DNA from 3 places in the Pradoshia sp. genome. Region 3 is predicted to be linked to each of the others. Evidence: riboswitches for the same ligand, from Rfam matches in the RefSeq annotation. Region 3 holds a riboswitch; each other region holds the start of a gene.
The links. A riboswitch is a leader RNA that binds a small molecule or an ion and turns the genes downstream of it on or off. The one in region 3 is predicted to bind cobalamin.

Region 1: another riboswitch for cobalamin. It lies ahead of metE (5-methyltetrahydropteroyltriglutamate--homocysteine S-methyltransferase); the one in region 3 lies ahead of ACI35L_RS14820 (FecCD family ABC transporter permease).
Region 2: another riboswitch for cobalamin. It lies ahead of ACI35L_RS10640 (anaerobic ribonucleoside triphosphate reductase); the one in region 3 lies ahead of ACI35L_RS14820 (FecCD family ABC transporter permease).

What each region holds. Positions count from the first base shown of each region.
Region 1 covers NZ_JBJEFJ010000067.1:47,476-51,809, reverse strand. The annotation lists gene ACI35L_RS06750 (DHA2 family efflux MFS transporter permease subunit) at 186-1,562, opposite strand; cobalamin riboswitch at 1,822-2,009, shown strand; gene metE (5-methyltetrahydropteroyltriglutamate--homocysteine S-methyltransferase) at 2,187-4,334, shown strand, end outside.
Region 2 covers NZ_JBJEFJ010000112.1:21,472-28,533, forward strand. The annotation lists gene ACI35L_RS10610 (YitT family protein) at 1-94, opposite strand, end outside; gene ACI35L_RS10615 (MarR family winged helix-turn-helix transcriptional regulator) at 135-596, opposite strand; gene ACI35L_RS10620 (branched-chain amino acid aminotransferase) at 723-1,820, opposite strand; gene ACI35L_RS10625 (DUF6438 domain-containing protein) at 1,977-2,579, opposite strand; gene ACI35L_RS10630 (YpzG family protein) at 2,892-3,044, shown strand; gene nrdG (anaerobic ribonucleoside-triphosphate reductase activating protein) at 3,098-3,553, opposite strand; gene ACI35L_RS10640 (anaerobic ribonucleoside triphosphate reductase) at 3,553-5,439, opposite strand; cobalamin riboswitch at 5,568-5,748, opposite strand; gene ACI35L_RS10645 (DEAD/DEAH box helicase) at 5,841-7,062, opposite strand, start outside.
Region 3 covers NZ_JBJEFJ010000168.1:22,418-29,479, forward strand. The annotation lists gene asnB (asparagine synthase (glutamine-hydrolyzing)) at 1-322, shown strand, start outside; gene ACI35L_RS14800 (gamma carbonic anhydrase) at 643-1,173, opposite strand; gene ACI35L_RS14805 (alpha/beta hydrolase) at 1,282-2,085, shown strand; gene ACI35L_RS14810 (tetraprenyl-beta-curcumene synthase family protein) at 2,100-3,170, shown strand; gene ACI35L_RS14815 (LLM class flavin-dependent oxidoreductase) at 3,212-4,228, shown strand; cobalamin riboswitch at 4,277-4,412, shown strand; gene ACI35L_RS14820 (FecCD family ABC transporter permease) at 4,548-5,618, shown strand; gene ACI35L_RS14825 (ABC transporter ATP-binding protein) at 5,612-6,409, shown strand; gene ACI35L_RS14830 (class I SAM-dependent methyltransferase) at 6,553-7,062, opposite strand, start outside.

The DNA of each region.
Region 1 (4,334 bases), on a different contig from region 3:
AAGCTTAGATTTCGCCCATAAATGAAATGATTTCGCCCTTAAAACGCGCGAAAGAAAAAGAAGGCTAATTACAGCAGAAAGAGTCAAAATGGACAAGTTGGGGGTGTTTATGCAAGAAAGAAATCATCTCCTTTCAGCTGGAAATCTGTCAGAAAGCAAACAAAAAGCCAGGCAATCCGCCTGGCCTAAACGTTCACTCTTTTAATGAAGAGGGAGGCAACGAAGCCTATAATGGTGATGACGACAAGGAAACTGAAGGCATATTGCACACCGGCAATCAAGGCTTCGGCGACGATGTTCTCACCCGCGGCTTCACCGCTTATCATGTAGTTGTGCTGGCCTTTTGTGAGCAGGCTGACAGAAACGGCGGTGCCGAGTGCGCCGGCTATTTGCATGAGGGTATTTACGATGGCGGTTCCATCGGGATAATATTTGCGCGGCAGCTGATTTAGGCCGTTCGTCTGCGATGGACTGCTGATCATGGTGACACCGATGATTAAGCCAATATGGAGCAGGATGAAAGCGGCAATCGAGATATCACGGGAAATACCTGAAAATAAAAATGTTGTCACAATGAGCAGCGCAAATCCCGGAATAACGAGCCATTTTGGTCCATATTTATCCATGAGACGGCCGATGACGACAGACATGATACCATTACAAGCTTCAGCTGGAAGTAAGATGAGCCCGGCAATCAATCCCGTTATTGCTAGTCCTGTTTTGAGAAACATCGGCAGCAGGATGGCCTGAGACATGATAATCATATGGCCGACGAAGACTGCGAAAAGGCCGAATACATACATAGGATATTTCAATACGCGCAGGTTCAAGAGAGGCTGCTCAATCTTGAATTGACGTTTGGAGAAGATGATAAGGGCAGTGAAACCAATCAAGATAGGCAGGATGACCTCTGTACTGACAAATTCTCCGCTGCCCTCGCCGGCCATGCTGAAGCCGAAGACGATCCCGCCGAATCCTAGGCTTGAAAGCAGGAAGGACGGGATATCAAATTTCAGTTTCCTTGGTACTGTGACGTTTTGCACGACCTTCCAGCCGAATGCGAGCAGGAGGAGAAAGATCGGCAAGGTTGTCCAGAAAATATAATGCCAGGTGAAATATTCAGTAATAAACCCGGAAAAGCTCGGCCCGAATGCTGGACCACAAAGGATGACCAGGCTCATAATGCCCATGACAGTCCCACGTCTTTTAGGGGGGAAAATCAATAGGAGAATATTAATCATGAGCGGCATTAAGATTCCGAGTCCGCTTGCTTGAATGATACGAGCAAGCAAAAGCAGACTGAAGGCTGGTGCCAGAGCGGCAACAAACGTCCCGAGTGAAAGCAAGGAGAGGGCGGTTATGTATAGCTGCCTTGTCGTATATGTTTGATTTAAATAGGCTGATAGAGGGACAAGAATCCCCATAACGAGCAAGAATCCTGTTGTGAGCCACTGTGCGGTGGCTGTTGAGATTTGGAAATCAGCCATGATTTCTGTGTAAGCCATATTTAAGGCTGTTTCGTTCAATAACCCTGTAAAGGCCGATAAAAGCAGAGCGGCCATAATGAGGGCTGGCTTTATATGTTGATTCGGTATTGGTTGATTCAATCGATTACGCTCCTCTAAGCTCAGGTGAAGGTGCTTTGTACATTAGTATAAGCACTTTTTCTGAAAATAAATATGGTGTCATAATAAATGAATCCTTTCATAGGAGCAATAATCCTTCTGTTTGGTATCACGCTTTATTTTTGATTATTCAAAAAATAGATAACAATCAATTCCTTTTTATGGTATAGTCTCTTTATATTGTTATTTCACAATCGAATAGCGTGTAAGAATTGGTGCCAAACGAATAGTTTGGCTTAAAAGGGAAGTACGGTGAAAGTCCGTCGCTGTCCCGCAACTGTAAATCGGAGTATATCGCAAAAAACCACTGCCACTTGAGCGGGAAGGTGCGATTAAAGTGCGTTGATGATGAGCCAGGAGACCTGCCAATTCCAGTACACACCAATACCTACGTGGAAATAGGAGGTGAAGCGTGCCGGATTGTTTCGGACACTGTACGAATCATAGGGATTAGGGCATGCTTGCCTTTCTTTATGCTGCGAACAATTAACAGCCATCTTCCAGGAGGGAGAGGGCTTTTGATGTTTTCTGAAAAACGATACAAGGGGAGGAGCTCGTAGGATGAAATGGACACGCACAGTCATCGGTTATCCGTATATTGGTGAGGATCGGGAATGGAAGAGATGCTTAGAGGCTTTTTGGAGGGGAGAGGTATCAGAGGAAACGTTTCTTGATCAGCTGAAGCAAATACGCTTATCCAGGCTGAAGAGGCAGATGGAGCTTGGAATCGATGTCATGACTGTTGGAGATTTCACGCTGTATGACCGGATGCTCGATACGGCGTTTATGTTTGGGATGATTCCAGCCCGTTATTCTGATGTAAGCAGATTATCGAATCTCTCCCTTTATTATGCCATGGCAAGGGGAGAAAAAGGGGCCGTTGCTTGTGAAATGACGAAATGGTTCAACACAAATTATCACTATATTGTTCCTGAATATGATGGCCAGGAACTTTACATAACGAACAATCGTCTACTTGATTGGTTCAAGGAGGCGAGAGATGAGCTTGGCGTTGTGACGAAACCGACGATGATTGGGCCGTATACCTTCATCAAACTTGCAAAGGGCTATGATGATTGGGAGGCATTGGCAGAACAGCTTATTCCGCTGTACAGCCAGGTGATTGCAGAGCTGATTAAGGAGGGTGCTGAATGGGTGCAGCTTGAGGAGCCAGCCTTGGTGCTGACATTGGATGAAGAGGAAGTAGCCTTCGTGAAATCGATTTATGAGAAGCTGGCTGCTGAAAAAACAGCGGGAAACATTATGCTGCAAACATACTTTGAAGGTTTATCAGTCTATGAGGAGTTGATTCATCTCCCTGTAGATGGAATTGGTCTTGATTTTGTTTCCGGCTATCTGCAAAATATGACCTCCATGAAGCAATTTGGGTTCCCCGCTGAAAAGGTGCTTGCCATCGGTATTGTGGATGGGCGCAATATATGGAAGGCTGATTTGGTGGAGAAGGCCGAATTGATCCAGTCCATCCTTGAAGTATTCAAAGCTGCGGAAGTATGGGTCCAGCCTTCCTGCAGTTTGCAGCATGTACCGGTATCCGCTTCGATGGAGCAGAAAATGGACGGGAATATTAAAGGGCTGCTCGCATTTGCTGATGAGAAAATCAAGGAAATTGATCAGCTTGTTACGTACTTTGAGAAGCCAGGGATAGTTCTTGGCGGAAATAGGAGAGCGGTGCAGCCGGCTGTCACAGGGGTGACTCTTGAATCAGAGGACTTTAAACGATCTTCACCCTATCCTGTTCGCCGAGATATTCAAGCGCAGAAGCTTAACCTGCCGATTTTCCCGACGACAACCATTGGCAGCTTCCCGCAGTCAAAGGAAGTGAAGGAAACGCGTAAGGCTTGGCGAAATAAGATCATTTCCGATGAATCCTATGAAGCGTTTATTGCACGTGAGACCGAGCGGTGGATTCGCATACAAGAGGATTTGGAACTTGATGTGCTTGTGCACGGAGAGTTTGAACGGACAGATATGGTTGAATATTTCGGAGAGAAGCTTGATGGCTTTGCCTTGAGTGAAAAGGCATGGGTGGTCTCTTATGGGTCTCGCTGCGTGAAGCCGCCTATCATTTATGGAGACGTGAAGTGGCTTGAGCCGATGACCTTGAAGGAGACGGCTGCTGCGCAAGCGATGACCGAGAAGCCGGTGAAGGGAATGCTGACTGGTCCTGTGACTATCTTAAACTGGTCCTTTGTCCGAGATGATATCCCGCGCAAGGATGTTGCTAATCAGCTTGCCCTTGCCCTTCGTAAGGAAATCGACTGCCTTGAGCAAGCCGGAATTACCATTATTCAGGTGGACGAACCGGCTTTAAGAGAAGGACTGCCCCTTCGAATGGTGGATTGGCAGGAATACCTGACATGGGCAATCCCATCCTTCCGCCTTGCAACATCAGGTGTCCAAGATGAAACGCAAATCCATACACATATGTGCTACTGTGATTTCCATGATTTTGTGAAGCCGATTGAAGCGCTCGATGTTGATGTAATCTCCATTGAGACATCAAGAAGCCATGGTGAATTCATTCAATCTTTACAGCATACGCCCTATGAAAAGGGAATCGGATTAGGGGTGTATGATATTCATAGCCCGCGTATTCCATCTACAGAGGAAATGCTTGAAATTATGCAGGATAGCCTCGAGGTGCTTGAACTAAGTCAATTCTGGGTTAATCCTGATTGCGGGCTGAAG
Region 2 (7,062 bases), on a different contig from region 3:
CAAGCGATACCGCCATAAGAACGGCACCGAATGTTATGAACAGGAATCTTAATAACAGCCTCCACAGTGGAGCCCTTTTGTGTTTTTTGGACAAGGTTCTCCCTCTTTTCTAAATAATATAAATAGATTTCTTTCTACTTCTTTTCAGCGGTTTGATAAACCGCTAACTTTCTCAGCACTCTGTAAATAACCCTTAGTTCATCATCATCAAGCAAGCTGGCATATTTCAGCAGGACCTCTTTCGAATGAATTTTGCCCTTTTTCAAGACTTCCTCACCTTCATCAGTTAATCTCACCAATACTGAACGGCGATCCTTCTCATCTTGAACTCTCGAAACAAGATCATTCTGTACAAGCCTCTCAAGCATCACTGTAATGGCACTTGATTTCACATCCAATTCTTCGGCTAAATTCTTCACATTAGTCACTTTTTCCTTTTGAATCTTACTTAGGAGGTGAAATTGCGAGCCTGTAATCCCCAGCTCCCTTAATTCATTCAGCTCAGATATCAAACCTTTTATAACCGGTATAAGCCATTCTTCCATTTGATTCAGGATAACCTCTTGATTATTCAAGCCATTGACCCTCGCATTCATGAAATTTTTCCCAAAGGATAAATATATTTTATCATATAATAATCAATAATGTTAATAATTAAACTATTTAATGAATTGGCGAAAAGATAGGGAAGAAAAGCTAAGCTTTCTTCCCTAGTGTACTTATTAGATTGCGTGTGACTTAGAAGCCGCCCCAATTTCAATCACCCAGTTGAATGGGTCTTCAACTTTACCAGTTTGAATGCCAGTCAAAGTATCATACAGCTTTTGAGAAACTTCTCCTATCCGGCCTCCGTTAATCTCAAGCAGCTCGCCTTCCCATAACAGTTCGCCAATCGGAGAAACGACCGCAGCTGTGCCTGTTCCAAAGGCTTCCTCCAGCAAGCCGTCATGATGGGCCTGAATCAGCTCTTCCATGGAAACTTTTTTCTCTATGACAGGCATGCCCCAATGCTTCAAAAGCTGGATAATAGAATTACGCGTCACCCCGTCAAGAATGCTGCCATTTAATTCAGGAGTCACTATCTCGCCATTGATCTTGAAGAATACATTCATACTGCCGACTTCCTCAATGTATTTCTTCTCAATCCCATCAAGCCAAAGAACTTGAGAGCAGCCAAGCTCTTCAGCGACTTCCTGCGCCTTCAACGAGGCAGAATAGTTGCCGCCTGTCTTCGCCATACCTGTTCCGCCTTTAACGGAGCGGACATATTCCTTTTCAACGCCGATTCGCACTGGATTTATGCCGTCCTTATAATAAGCACCAACCGGAGAAAGAATAATCATGAAGCGGTAATGCTTTGATGGGGATACCCCTAAATAAGTCTCTGTTGATATAATAAAAGGACGTATGTACAGGGACGTGCCTTCAGCATCTGGAACCCAATCCCTGTCAACCTCAATCAATGTCTGAAGCGCTTCAAGCATAAAGGACTCATCAATAGATGGGATACACAGACGATCATTTGATTTATTCATCCGCTCAAAATTCTTCTCCGGTCTGAACAAAAGAATTCGTCCATTCTTTGTCCGATATGCCTTCAACCCTTCAAAGACAGTTTGGCCATAATGAAAGGTCATGCAGGAAGGATCAAGCGTGATGGGTTGATATGGGATGATGCGCGGATCATGCCAGCCACCTAGTTCTTCATCATAATCCATAATAAACATGTGATCCGTGAAGATTCTTCCGAACCCTAGTGCCTCTGGATTAGGTTTTTGTTTTTTTGTTCTTGCATGAATGATTGAGATTTGCGTATCCATATGATGTCTCCTTCAAATTGTCAGAATAGTTAATAAAAATAATTGTACTCCTGAATTCCCTGCTCCGCAAGCCCTAAAGACATGAAAAAGGTCTTTTTTATAAAAAAGGATGAATTTCTCTTTTGGAAATTCATCCTTCTTTCAAAATTAGTATGCTTAATCATCTTTTTGCATAACGATATATGGGTGCAAATGATGGGTAGAATCACGTCCGAGTTTTTCTATTTCCCAATTTTTGCATTGAACATAAGTAGCGTCAATCAGCTTGAAGGCTTCTTCCTGGCTTGGAGAGGATAATACATATTCCACATTCTCCATGTGCTTGTTCTTGAAATGATACAAATATAATGGCTGCTTGATTAGGGTCTTTAATCCAGCAATTCTCTCAAGATCCCGCTCAAAGCGTTCAAGCTTTTTTAAGGTATGCTTTTTATTTTCTATCATACCATCCACATCACCCAAATCATGAACAACCGTTTTTGTCTCCCCGTGCTTAAAGACAACACGTGTAACACATGTAGGACTATCAGGGATAATTTCCCTCGATGAGTGATAAGTAAAATTCTTATAATCAAATGATAGTAATAAATCCTCTAATTTCTTCAAGCGCGGGCTGCTGATCGTAAATTTATGTTCTCCTAAAAAAGATACATTCTTCTCACCGTTCCAAAATACTCTGCCGTCTGATTGAATGGTTGATTGATATATCGGGGAGTTTCCTATACATGAAGTACGGGAAATGGAAATCTCTTTAAACAACTTAATTGCAGCCTCCTTGAAAGAATCATGCCAATAATTCGTTATAAATAAAATTTCTGTTCAAAATAATATCTTTGTAACAACAATAAAATAATTGTAACATTTTTCCTTCGTTTTATCATAAGGCAATCTCTCTATTAATTAAAGCACTTTATTCCCTATTCTCACCATAAAAATCCCTCTTTTTCCCAAAACAGTACCTTTGTATGATTCCCATGCATGAACAATGACATATAGAGACATACTAAAAAAGGCTGCTCCCTCATACGGGGTGTGAGCCAAGAACGTATCCAACTGACGAGGTGATTAGACTTGAGTTACAGAAACGAATTAGATTCGCACTCTTCCCTTTTTCACCATAACTGGACAAGAAGGAAGCGCTCAAAGTCACAGGTCAACGGACATACGATGATGTCTCAGACCAATATCATTTTGAGAAGTAACGCAAAGGCTCACCGCTGGTAAAGGATGCTTTCAAAACGAAAAAGACACCCAAAACGGGTGTCTTTTTCGCTTCATCAGACAGACTGCAAATGAATGATTCGCTGATTAGAGCTTCCTCTAAACAGCAGCTTCGGATCCCTTTTCTCCAGTTCAAACCTGCCGTCAACCAATACGTCACAATATTTAAGAACATTCTGGCAGGCAGGATTGGGATGGGTGAGGAGTTCGTCATGTGTATAGCCGCTGTATATCCAAATGTTCTTGCCCGACTCCTTCAGCCTCATGACCAGATATTGAAGTTCATCGGCCTGCATAAAAGGCTCTCCCCCTGAGAATGTAACATCTGTCAGAGGATTGGACATAACCTCCTCATAGATATCATCAATGGTCATGTCTCGACCATTCTCCCGATTCCAGCTTGAGGGATTATGACATCCCTTACAGAAATGAAGGCAGCCCGCAAAAAACACAACTGTTCTCAAGCCTTCCCCATCCACAATGCTGTCATGGATGATATTCATCACCTTCATCATCCGTGCTTCACTCTGTTTCTTTCTTCTGCACGTTTAGCCGGGTTCCATTTACTCATATCCCCTACCAAGTAACCGGTGATTCTTCTAATCCGTTCAATATCCTCTTCGTTCTCATTGCCGCAATGAGGGCAAGTATCCTGAATATACCCTTTATAATTGCATTTTAAGCAACGGTCAACTGGATGGTTAATAGAACCATAACCGATTTTGTAATGAGCCATCGCACGAATAATTTGGTCGAGTGCCTTCAAATTATTCTTAGGGTCCCCGTCAATTTCCACATAGGTGATATGTCCGCCATTACAGTAAGCATGGAATGGCGCTTCCTTACGGATCTTATCGAGTGACTTGATTGGAAAATGGACTGGAATATGGAATGAATTTGTGTAATATTCACGGTCTGTAATATCTTTTATACTGCCGAATTCAAGACGGTCTTTCTTCACGAATTTTCCGCTAAGTCCCTCTGCTGGCGTTGCAATTAAGGAATAATTCAAATCATAGGTCTCTGCTGCCTTATCCGCCTTCTCCCTCATGAAGCGGATAATATCAAGGGCAAGCTCGTAGGATTCTTCACTTTCACCATGATGGAAACCAGTCAAGGCTTTCACACATTCTGCAAGCCCGATGAATCCGAACGCGAGTGAACCTTGTTTCAGGATTTCCTTAAGCTGATCATCCTCGTTTAATTCTTCTGCTCCTTTCCAAACTCCTTGTGTATACAGGAATGGGAAGTGACGCACTTGTTTCGCAGCTTGGTATAGATAACGCTCATAAAGCTGAACTATGGCAAGATCGCACATGTCATCTAGTCGACGATAGAAATCCTCTAGCGTATTGGACAGGAGCGCCAGCTTAACTAAGTTAATGGATGTGAAGGAAAGATTGCCACGCCCAATACTGTTCTCAACACCATGTCTATTGCCCATCACCCTTGTACGGCATCCCATATAGGCTACCTCTGATTCATGTGTGCCATCATAATATTGCTTATTAAACGGGCTGTCAATGAAGCTGAAATTCGGGAATAAACGTTCAGCAGTCGTTTCCAGGGCCAATAAGTAAAGGTCATAGTTAGGGTCATTCTCATTGAAGTTAACCCCTTCCTTCACTTTAAAGATTTGAATTGGGAAGATTGGTGTTTCCCCATTGCCAAGCCCGGCTTTTGTTGCCAGCAAAAGATTTTTAATAAGCATCCGCCCTTCTTTCGTTGTATCTGTTCCATAGTTCACAGACACAAACGGCACCTGTCCGCCCCCGCGTGAATGCATGGAATTGCAATTATGTACGAAGGCTTCACAAGCTTGATATACGGTATTCTCCGTTTCCTCCCAAGCGATTTGCTCTATCGTTTCTTTGCTCCAATCACTTGGATAGGCTTCTAAGCGCTTTACATGCTTCTCATAGGTTTTACGGACAAATGGAGCAAGATCAGCATCAAACATCGGGAATGACTGACCGCCATGCTGCATATTTTGGTTTGCTTGCAATATGATAGAGGCCAGCGCCATTGCACTTGATATATCCTTAGGCGGACGCATGCTTCCATGACCGGTGTCAAATCCCTTCGTAAGCATTTGTCCAAGCGGAATTTGACAGCAGGTTGTTGTCCCGGTCGGCATAAAATCCAAATCATGCGGATAAAGCAAATTAGCTTCAATTGCCTTTTTTACTTCCTCAGATAATAGGTTTTCTCTCGCAAAAAAGCGTGCAGACTCACTGGCGAATTTCCCCATCTGCCCCATTGGAGTAGACGCATTCATATTTGCATTCTCATTGACTAATTCAGGATTCGTCAAATGAACAATTTCATTAAATGAGCTCAATAATTCCTCAACAGACTGAGTTTCCGCCAACGTTTTTTCTATACACACCTTACTCATATCAATACGCCTCCCAAATAAAAAATCCCATCACCTCTATCTTCAGGCAATGGGATTGGATTTGCATAAAAATGAATATACTCTTCATTTGCTGCTACTATCCACCTTCATTGCTCCCGATAAAGGCAAAACGATTGCTCGATAAGGCAGGTCTCCTGACTCATGCTTCCCTTTACTCTAAGCCCTTCCCATGAAGTCTCTTCACAGTGGATTACTTATTTCATCAGCATTCACAGTTGCGGGTACAGTTCCGGATTTTAACCGAATTCCCTATTAAGCCATAAATGGCGCCTTAACTGCACTTTAATCAATATCTTGTATTTGTGTTTTTATTCACAAACTATATCTTGTATATAAGATTATATAACTATCTAAAGAAAATAGCAAAGGACATATTTTTCCTAACCACGTGGTAATTGTTGCAGGATATAGTTGATGGTTTCCTCCGAGTCGAGTCTGACCGCTACATAAGGCGGATCAACATTTCTATTCGCTTCAATCGGGATGCCCAGCCATAAGAAACGGCGATCAATACAGATCATGCTGAATGGAGGTCCCTCCTGTATATGAAGATCCGGGTCTAAATAAGGATGCTCCTCTTTTGAATAGAGAGCTAATTTCGCACGAGCTGGTCTTGTGGTCAGTGCTTGTGCAAGCTCCTTCGATAAAATACAGCGATTAGGAAGCGATAGAATAATTTGACTCTGAGCCTCTTTTACATCATTCAGCACATCATCTAGTTTGCGGGCATACATCCATTTAAGCTTTGGATGAGGATGCTTGATCCATTTTCCAATTTGGTCCATCCCGACCGTCTTATTGTGCTGAAGCTGGAAATCAATGAATTGATGCAAGGTTTTATATCTCGGAATCGTATTCTTCAAGAAATTCACATCACTGACATGAATAAGCTTGCCTTTTGTCCTTGTGATTGCCACATTCAATAGACGCTCACTCTCTTTACCCGTTAAGAGCATACCAGCTCTTCTCTCTGGATACGAGTCGACCGTATCAAAGATCATCAGTTCCCTCTCGCTCCCCTGGAAACGATGCACAGTTGCGGCCATAAACGCACCTGCCCCATACTGCTCCGGATAAAAGTCTTGAAGAAGCTTCTCCATCAAGATGGCTTGAGCCCTGTATGGTGTCACATACCCGATTGATTTGCTTCCGCCCTGGTAGGCTTCATGAAGCAGCTGCAGAGAAAGCAGGGCATGCATGATATTCATCCTTGACCCTGAGGTGCCCCCGCTAAAACAATGCTCACCAGTAAAGCTCGCATCTAACAGAATGGAAGCCGCTTGTTCGAACGGCGCCCGGGCCACAATCTCTTCCCGGCTCTTCTGCACGCTTGGATGATCTCCGACAAGGGAATTATATAAATATTGATTCGTAAAAGCAGATATATCCGGATGCATCCTTCTTTGTTCCTTCAAGAGGAATAGATGTGGATGCAATACGCCGCCGCTCGCAATATCAGCGACACCAGCACGGTGGAATATATCCTCCCGCAGCCATGTATCAACAAGCTGCCCCCTTGATGCTGCAATCGGCGGCAGCTGTTTGAAATCTCCGCAAACAATCGCTCTTTTTGCCATACTTACGGCAAAGGCAATCTGCGGG
Region 3 (7,062 bases):
GTACATTCTGCGCAAAGCCGTGGAAGGAATTGTTCCTGACCATGTCCTCACAAGAAAGAAACTAGGTTTCCCTGTTCCAATTCGTCATTGGCTGAAGGATGAGATGTATGATTGGGCTGTGAACATTATTCTGGAAAGTGACACGGACCATTTATTCCATAAGGATGTCATTCTCCGTTTGCTTGATGACCATGTAAAAGGAAAGGCCGATAATAGCCGCAAGATTTGGACAGTACTTGTGTTCATGATCTGGTATGGAATCTTTATCGAAAAAAAGTACTCTTTTCAAACAATGACTGAAGATTTAGTAACGACACATTAATAGGGATGTAATAATCCTGGGGCATCCGCTTCCGTTGCGGATGCCTATTCTTTATGAATGGATGATACCGTTTTCAAAAAAATATTTAATGGAAAATGAAACCAAAATGATTCTTATACAGTAAAATAATTGATAGGTACTAAGTAATTATCTTTCCATACATACAAGAACAAACATATGAACTATTCAGGCTGGTCATTAAATAGATGTAGAGAAATGAGGTTGTCATGTTCCTCTGGCAGGACAAATTGGAACACCCTAATATGATAATGAACATAAAAAATGGGTATACAATAAGATGTATCCCATTCTATATTGGTTTATTGATTTGGTTGGATTGGTTGTATACTGGCATAATAACGGCCTTTCTCAGCATACTCTCGATAGATTCGGTCCATATCCTTTATGTCCTCGTCTGTTAACGGGCGGATTATTTTAGCTGGGCGGCCGAACGCAAGGGTATTTGGCGGGATTTTCTTGCCCTGCGGGACAAGACTGCCGGCACCGATGAAAGCACCTTCGCCAATTTCAGCGCCATCGAGAATGATGGAGCCCATTCCTATTAAGGCTTTCTTCTTTACATGGCAGCTATGAAGGATGCACTGATGTCCGACTGTGACATCATCCTCAAGAATCAACGGATTATTAGGGCTTTGATGCAGGACAGAATTGTCCTGAACATTGACATTGTCGCCGATGATTACGGGGGCGACATCGCCTCGAATAACCGTATTAAACCAAATGCTTGAGTTCTTGCCAATCGTAACGTCACCGGTTATGACAGCATAGTCAGCTATATAGGCTGATTTATGTAAGGAAGGGATTTTATCTTTATATTGATATAATTTCATTTCATAACCTCCGTATTCTATTGTAAAATAGATAGTTAATGAAAGTGTACATATAAAAAAATGATGTGTAAATATATTTACGTATAATCAAACTGGAGGAGTGCATCTATGAAAAAATGGGAAACCGAGGGGAAGGCTAACGGGGTAATTGTCATTGTCCATGGGGCAATGGAGCATTCCGGAAGATACACTTGGCTTGTCCAAAAGTGGCTGTCAGCTGGATACCATGTTATAAATGGAGACCTGCCTGGACAAGGGATGACTTCAAGAGCAAACCGCGGCCATATTAATTCGTTTGAAGAATATATCGATACCGTAGAGACGTGGGTGAATGAAGCCTATACATTCGGACTGCCTGTCTTTATGCTTGGCCACAGCATGGGTGGTTTGGTTGTGATTAAAATGCTTCAATCGAGAGAATTTAATCTTGCAGGCGTTATCCTGTCATCCCCTTGCTTCGGAACATTGATTAATCCGCCTAAGATGCTGGATACCATTTCCCATGTCATGAATCTTGTGTATCCATCTTATCGGAGAGGTACGGGGATTACCATTGACATGGCTACGCGCAATAAGGAAGTCATTGAGTTTGACTTAAATGATTCTCTTTATGTGACGAGTGTGTCCATTAGATGGTATCGTGAACTGGTAAAGGCGATGAAGGATGCCTTTGATTTTGATGAGGATTTTCCGGATATTCCATTACTGGTCATGCAGGCGGGAGATGACAAAATTGTTGACCGCAATATGGTAAGGGAATGGTTCAATTATTTCCCTGCCTCTGAGAAGCATTATAAAGAGTGGCCAAAGCTGTACCATGAGATATTTAATGAACCAGAGCGGGAGGACGTATTCCAATACGCCAAGAGCTTTGTGGAAGCCCGCCTCCGTAATATTGGGTATATCATTTAAGGAGATGGAGAATGTTGAGGCTGCCTGCAACTGAATTCGGTTTAGCGAAATTGGTTTTTAAAGATATCTTTCCAATCGTTCACCGTGAATTGGACTATTGGGAAGAAAGAGCGAAGTCAATTCCTAATGAGGAGCTCCGCATCCAGGCGACGGCGAGTATTGCCCATAAGACCTTTCATTGTGAAGGCGGGTCAATACTCGCTTTAATTGCTGGGGAAGACAGGGCTCAGGTAATTCGATTTATTGTTGCTTACCAGACAATCAGTGATTATCTTGATAATTTATGTGACCGCAGTACCTCATTAGACCCGGAGGATTTTTCTCTGTTGCACGAATCCATGCAGCATGCGCTCAACCCAACAGCGGAGCTTAAGAATTATTATGAGCGGCGAGAGGATCAAAATGACGGCGGATATTTATCCGATCTGGTAAAGACATGCCAGGAGGTTATGCAAACCTTGCCGTATTATAAGGAGATTCAGCCGTATTTATTCGAACTTTGCGGGTATTATTGTGATTTGCAAGTACATAAGCATGTTATATGGGAAGAAAGGGTACAAAGACTACAAGCCTGGTTCGAAGACAACAAACATCATTTGCCTGAAGGGATGACCTGGTATGAATTCAGCGCTTGTGCCGGCTCAACGCTCGGAATTTTCTGCCTTGTCTCCTATGGGGCGCGCGCATCATTTCGAGATGGTCTCGCGAAGAATGTCAGGAATGCTTATTTTCCCTATGTACAAGGACTTCATATCATGCTCGATTATTTCATTGACCAAGAAGAAGACCGGGTCGGTAATGATTTGAACTTCTGTTTTTATTATGAATCTGAGCAGAAGATGATAGAACGTTTATGCTTCTTTTTAGAACAGGCCAATCGGGACATCGAAAAGATTCCGGATGAACATTTTCATAAGATGGTGAATCAAGGATTGGTGGGCATTTATCTTGCTGATGGCAAAGTGGCCAAGCAGAAGGATGTCAAAGCACATGTTCATAAATTATTAAAACAAGGGGGATTTCGCTCCTATTTCTTTTATTGGAATTGTAAAATGTACTATGCCATGAGAAAAGTGTCGAAGTGAACAGGGTGAAGAACAATCCTTAAGGGAGGCTATCTATACCGATGTTAAAGCTCAGTGTTTTGGATCAATCACCACGGGCAGCTGGAGAACCGACAGAAAAGGCATTAAGCAATACAGTAGAGCTGGCAAGACTTGCTGATGAATTAGGCTATTCCCGCTTTTGGGTTTCGGAGCACCATGACAGCCTGGGGCTTGCAGGCTCCTCTCCTGAGATCTTAGCTGCATGGATAGCTGCACAGACAAAGCGTATTCGAGTTGGAACTGGCGGTGTAATGCTACCGCATTACAGCGCTTATAAGGTTGCAGAGAATTTCCGAGTGCTGTCTGGGCTTGCGCCTGGGCGAATAGACCTTGGTGTGGGACGAGCGCCCGGCGGCATGCCGAGGGCGACGAGGGCTTTGCAGGATGGACGTCCAATTCCGAGCAAGGATCGTTTTCCCGATCAAGTGGATGAACTATACTGGTATTTGCATGACCGTCTCCCGGATTCTCATCCGTATTATGGATTGACGGCTACCCCTGTCATTGGGGAGCATCCAGAGCTTTGGATGCTGGGCTCCAGTTCATCAAGCGCTGCTCTTGCTGCCTATAAAGGTCTTCCGTATAATTTTGCGTTATTTATTAACAGCGAATTTGCGGAAGAGAATATGCAGCATTATTTGAATCAATTCCAAGCATCTGAAACACTGTCACGTCCAGAAGGCATGGTCACGGTTTTTGCCGTATGTGCTCAAACGGACGAGGAGGCCGAGTATTTGGCTGGCTCGCTTGATCTATCCATGCTTTGGCTGGCTCAGGGGATTATGAGGGAAGGGACGCCTCATCCGGATGAGATTCTAGATCAGAGCTTTTCCATCTATGAACGGGAACGGATTATGTATAATCGGCGCCGTATGATTATTGGCTCTCCTCAGACAATCGGCAGGCATCTGGCCGAGCTTAGTGAGCGTTTTCACGTCAATGAAATTATGTTGACCACGATTACACATTCCTTCGAGGCAAAGAAAAAATCCTTTGAATTGATTGCAAAAGAGATAGGGTTGAACTTTCCTGATTAAGAATTGCGTATTGTCCTATGTTCCAGTAAAATGAAGAAAGAATAAAATAGCTGATTATTCCATAAAAGTGCCCTTTTCAAGGGAGAATAGGGAAACCGGTGAGACTCCGGTGCAGCCCCCGCTACTGTAATTGGCGAGTAATGCCGCCATAAGCCAGGAGACCTGCTTTTCATGGTTTTAGCACTTATTTTTCGGAGGGAAAAGTAGGCTTAAAGCATTCACAAGAGCACATGCGTGAATCCTTAGCTCATCCTTTGGGCTGAGGTTTTTTTATTGTCTGGCAATTAACTTACACCAAGGAAATGATGGAGTGGAAAAGATGAGCAGTAGAGAAGGAAAACATGGAGGAGTGCAGATGACTGCCCTTTACGCGGGCAGCATTTTGTTCATGGCGGCCGCGGTCATTTGGGGTCTTCTGAGTGGAAGTGCTGAATTGTCTGTAGGGGAGATTGTCGGCATTCTCCTCAAAAATATAACAGGGTATGAAGGATTCTTTGATGGTCAGAAAAATATCGAGATGATTATTTGGAATATTCGCTTGCCTCGCATTTTGCTGGCGTTATTGGTCGGTAGTGCCCTTGCCCTGGCAGGTGCGGCATTCCAAGGACTTTTGCAAAACCCGCTGGCTGATCCTTATACCATTGGTGTTTCATCAGGGGCCTCGGTTGGAGCGGTGATTGTCTTGTTCTTTCAGGTAGAAATTGCTTTCCTTGGATCCTATACATTGCCGCTAGTGGCAATTATATTCAGTTTCGCCTCTTTGTTTCTGGTCTTTGGAATCACGAAAGCGGCGAGCAGGACATATGCGAATGAAACAATCATTTTATCAGGCATTATCTTGAACTCCTTCATTGGCTCGGTCATATCGCTCATTATTGCTCTATCATCGGGAGACCAAATGCGAGAGGTCTTGAATTGGCTGATGGGCAGTGTGGCTTTAAAAAACTGGGGGCATATTGGTCTATTCTTTCCATTCTTTGCAGTTGGTTCAGCCGTGATTTTGTTCCATTACAGGGAGTTGAATGCACTCGCACTTGGTGATGAAGCAGCTCAATATGGAGGGATGAATGTGAGAAGGAAAAAGCTGACTCTCCTGATCAGCGCTGGACTCCTGACAGGAGCGGCCGTATCAGTATCTGGTGCGATTGGCTTTGTCGGCTTAGTCATCCCGCATCTTGTCCGTTTAGTTACGGGGGCTGACCATAAACACCTCATTCCGCTGTCAATGATGATTGGCGGAGGATATTTGGTTCTTGCCGACATGGTGGCAAGAACCATCGTCAGCCCGCAGGAATTGCCAATTGGCGTGATTACCGCCTTGATAGGGGCGCCTGTGTTTACTTATTTACTCATAAGAGAACGAATAAAAAGAAGGAAAATGGCATGTTAAAAGTATGTAGCGTAAGTGCAGGGTACCGGAAAGAACAGATGGTTCTTAACGATGTTTCTATGCAAGTGAAAAAGGGTGAATTCTATGCTTTATTAGGTCCGAATGGGAGTGGAAAAACCACCTTCATTAAAGCGATTTTGGACCCGAGGCATCTTAGTGTGAGCGGAAAGGTTGAGATTGCCGGGAAAAAGGCGCGTGACTATAGCACTGAGGAGCTGGCTCGGGTGACGGCTGTCTTGAGTCAGGAGCATACTGTGAGTTTGGATTTCACGGTTGAGCAGATTGTTCTGCTTGGGCGGTATCCGTATCAAGGCAGGGGCCTATTTAATACATACAAGAAAGAAGACCATATCATTGTGGAAGAATGCCTTGAGAAAACGAATTGCCTTGCCTTTAAGCATAAATATTTTCAAGATTTAAGCGGAGGGGAAAAGCAGCGTGTATTGCTTGCAAAGGCATTGGCTCAATCACCTAAGCTGCTGTTTTTGGATGAACCGACCAATCATCTTGATATTAAGCATTCGATTGAGCTGCTGGATTTATTGAAGGAGCTGCAGCTTAAGAATGGATTAACGATTGTGGCCATCCTGCATGATTTGAACCTTGCTTCGCTATACGCAGATCGGCTTGCTTTACTGAAGGGCGGTCAAAAGGTAGCGGAGGGGGAGGCAGGCCTTCTCTTAGATGAACCATTGCTGAAATCGGTATATGGGGTAGAGCTGATCAGCTCGCTTCACCCGGTAACGGGAAAGCCGCAAATCTCTTTCATCCCTGGATATGTGAAAGCATAAAATGGCTGGGACATAAAAACGAATGATACATTAAATGTTTACGAAACGAAATAGAAAAAGCCGAACGATTATTAATCGTGCTTAAAATGGCACTTTATAATTGTTCGGCTATTTAGTTACTGGAAACATTTTGTCCCAGTCACTTACCTTTTCTCAATTGCGACGATGAAAGGCGGATTATTCCTTTGATTTATGAATTTATATTCCAGAACATGGGCTGTGTCCTGGGGAAGGCTGCGGGCAAATCGAAGAATCTCATCACGTTCTATATCCCCGCCTGGATGCCCATGATAAATGACTAGGACGATGATCCCTTCAGGCTTCATCATCTCAAGCAGCTGCTCGACACTTGAGATGGTAGTCGGAGCAGTCGTGATGATTTCTTTGTCACCGCCAGGTAGATAGCCGAGATTGAAGATAGCTCCGGCTATTTCTGTTCCAGCAGGAATGAATGCCTTAACCTGTTCATGACCTGCATGGATCAAGGTTACATTTTTGGTCAGCTGTTTCTCTTCAAGCCGGCCTCTTGTCTGCTCTAAGGCAGATTCCTGGATGTCAAAGCTATATACATGACCATTCTCACCGACAAGCTGGGAGAGAAAGACCGTGTCATGACCGTTTCCCATAGTGCCGTCAACGACGACATCTCCAGG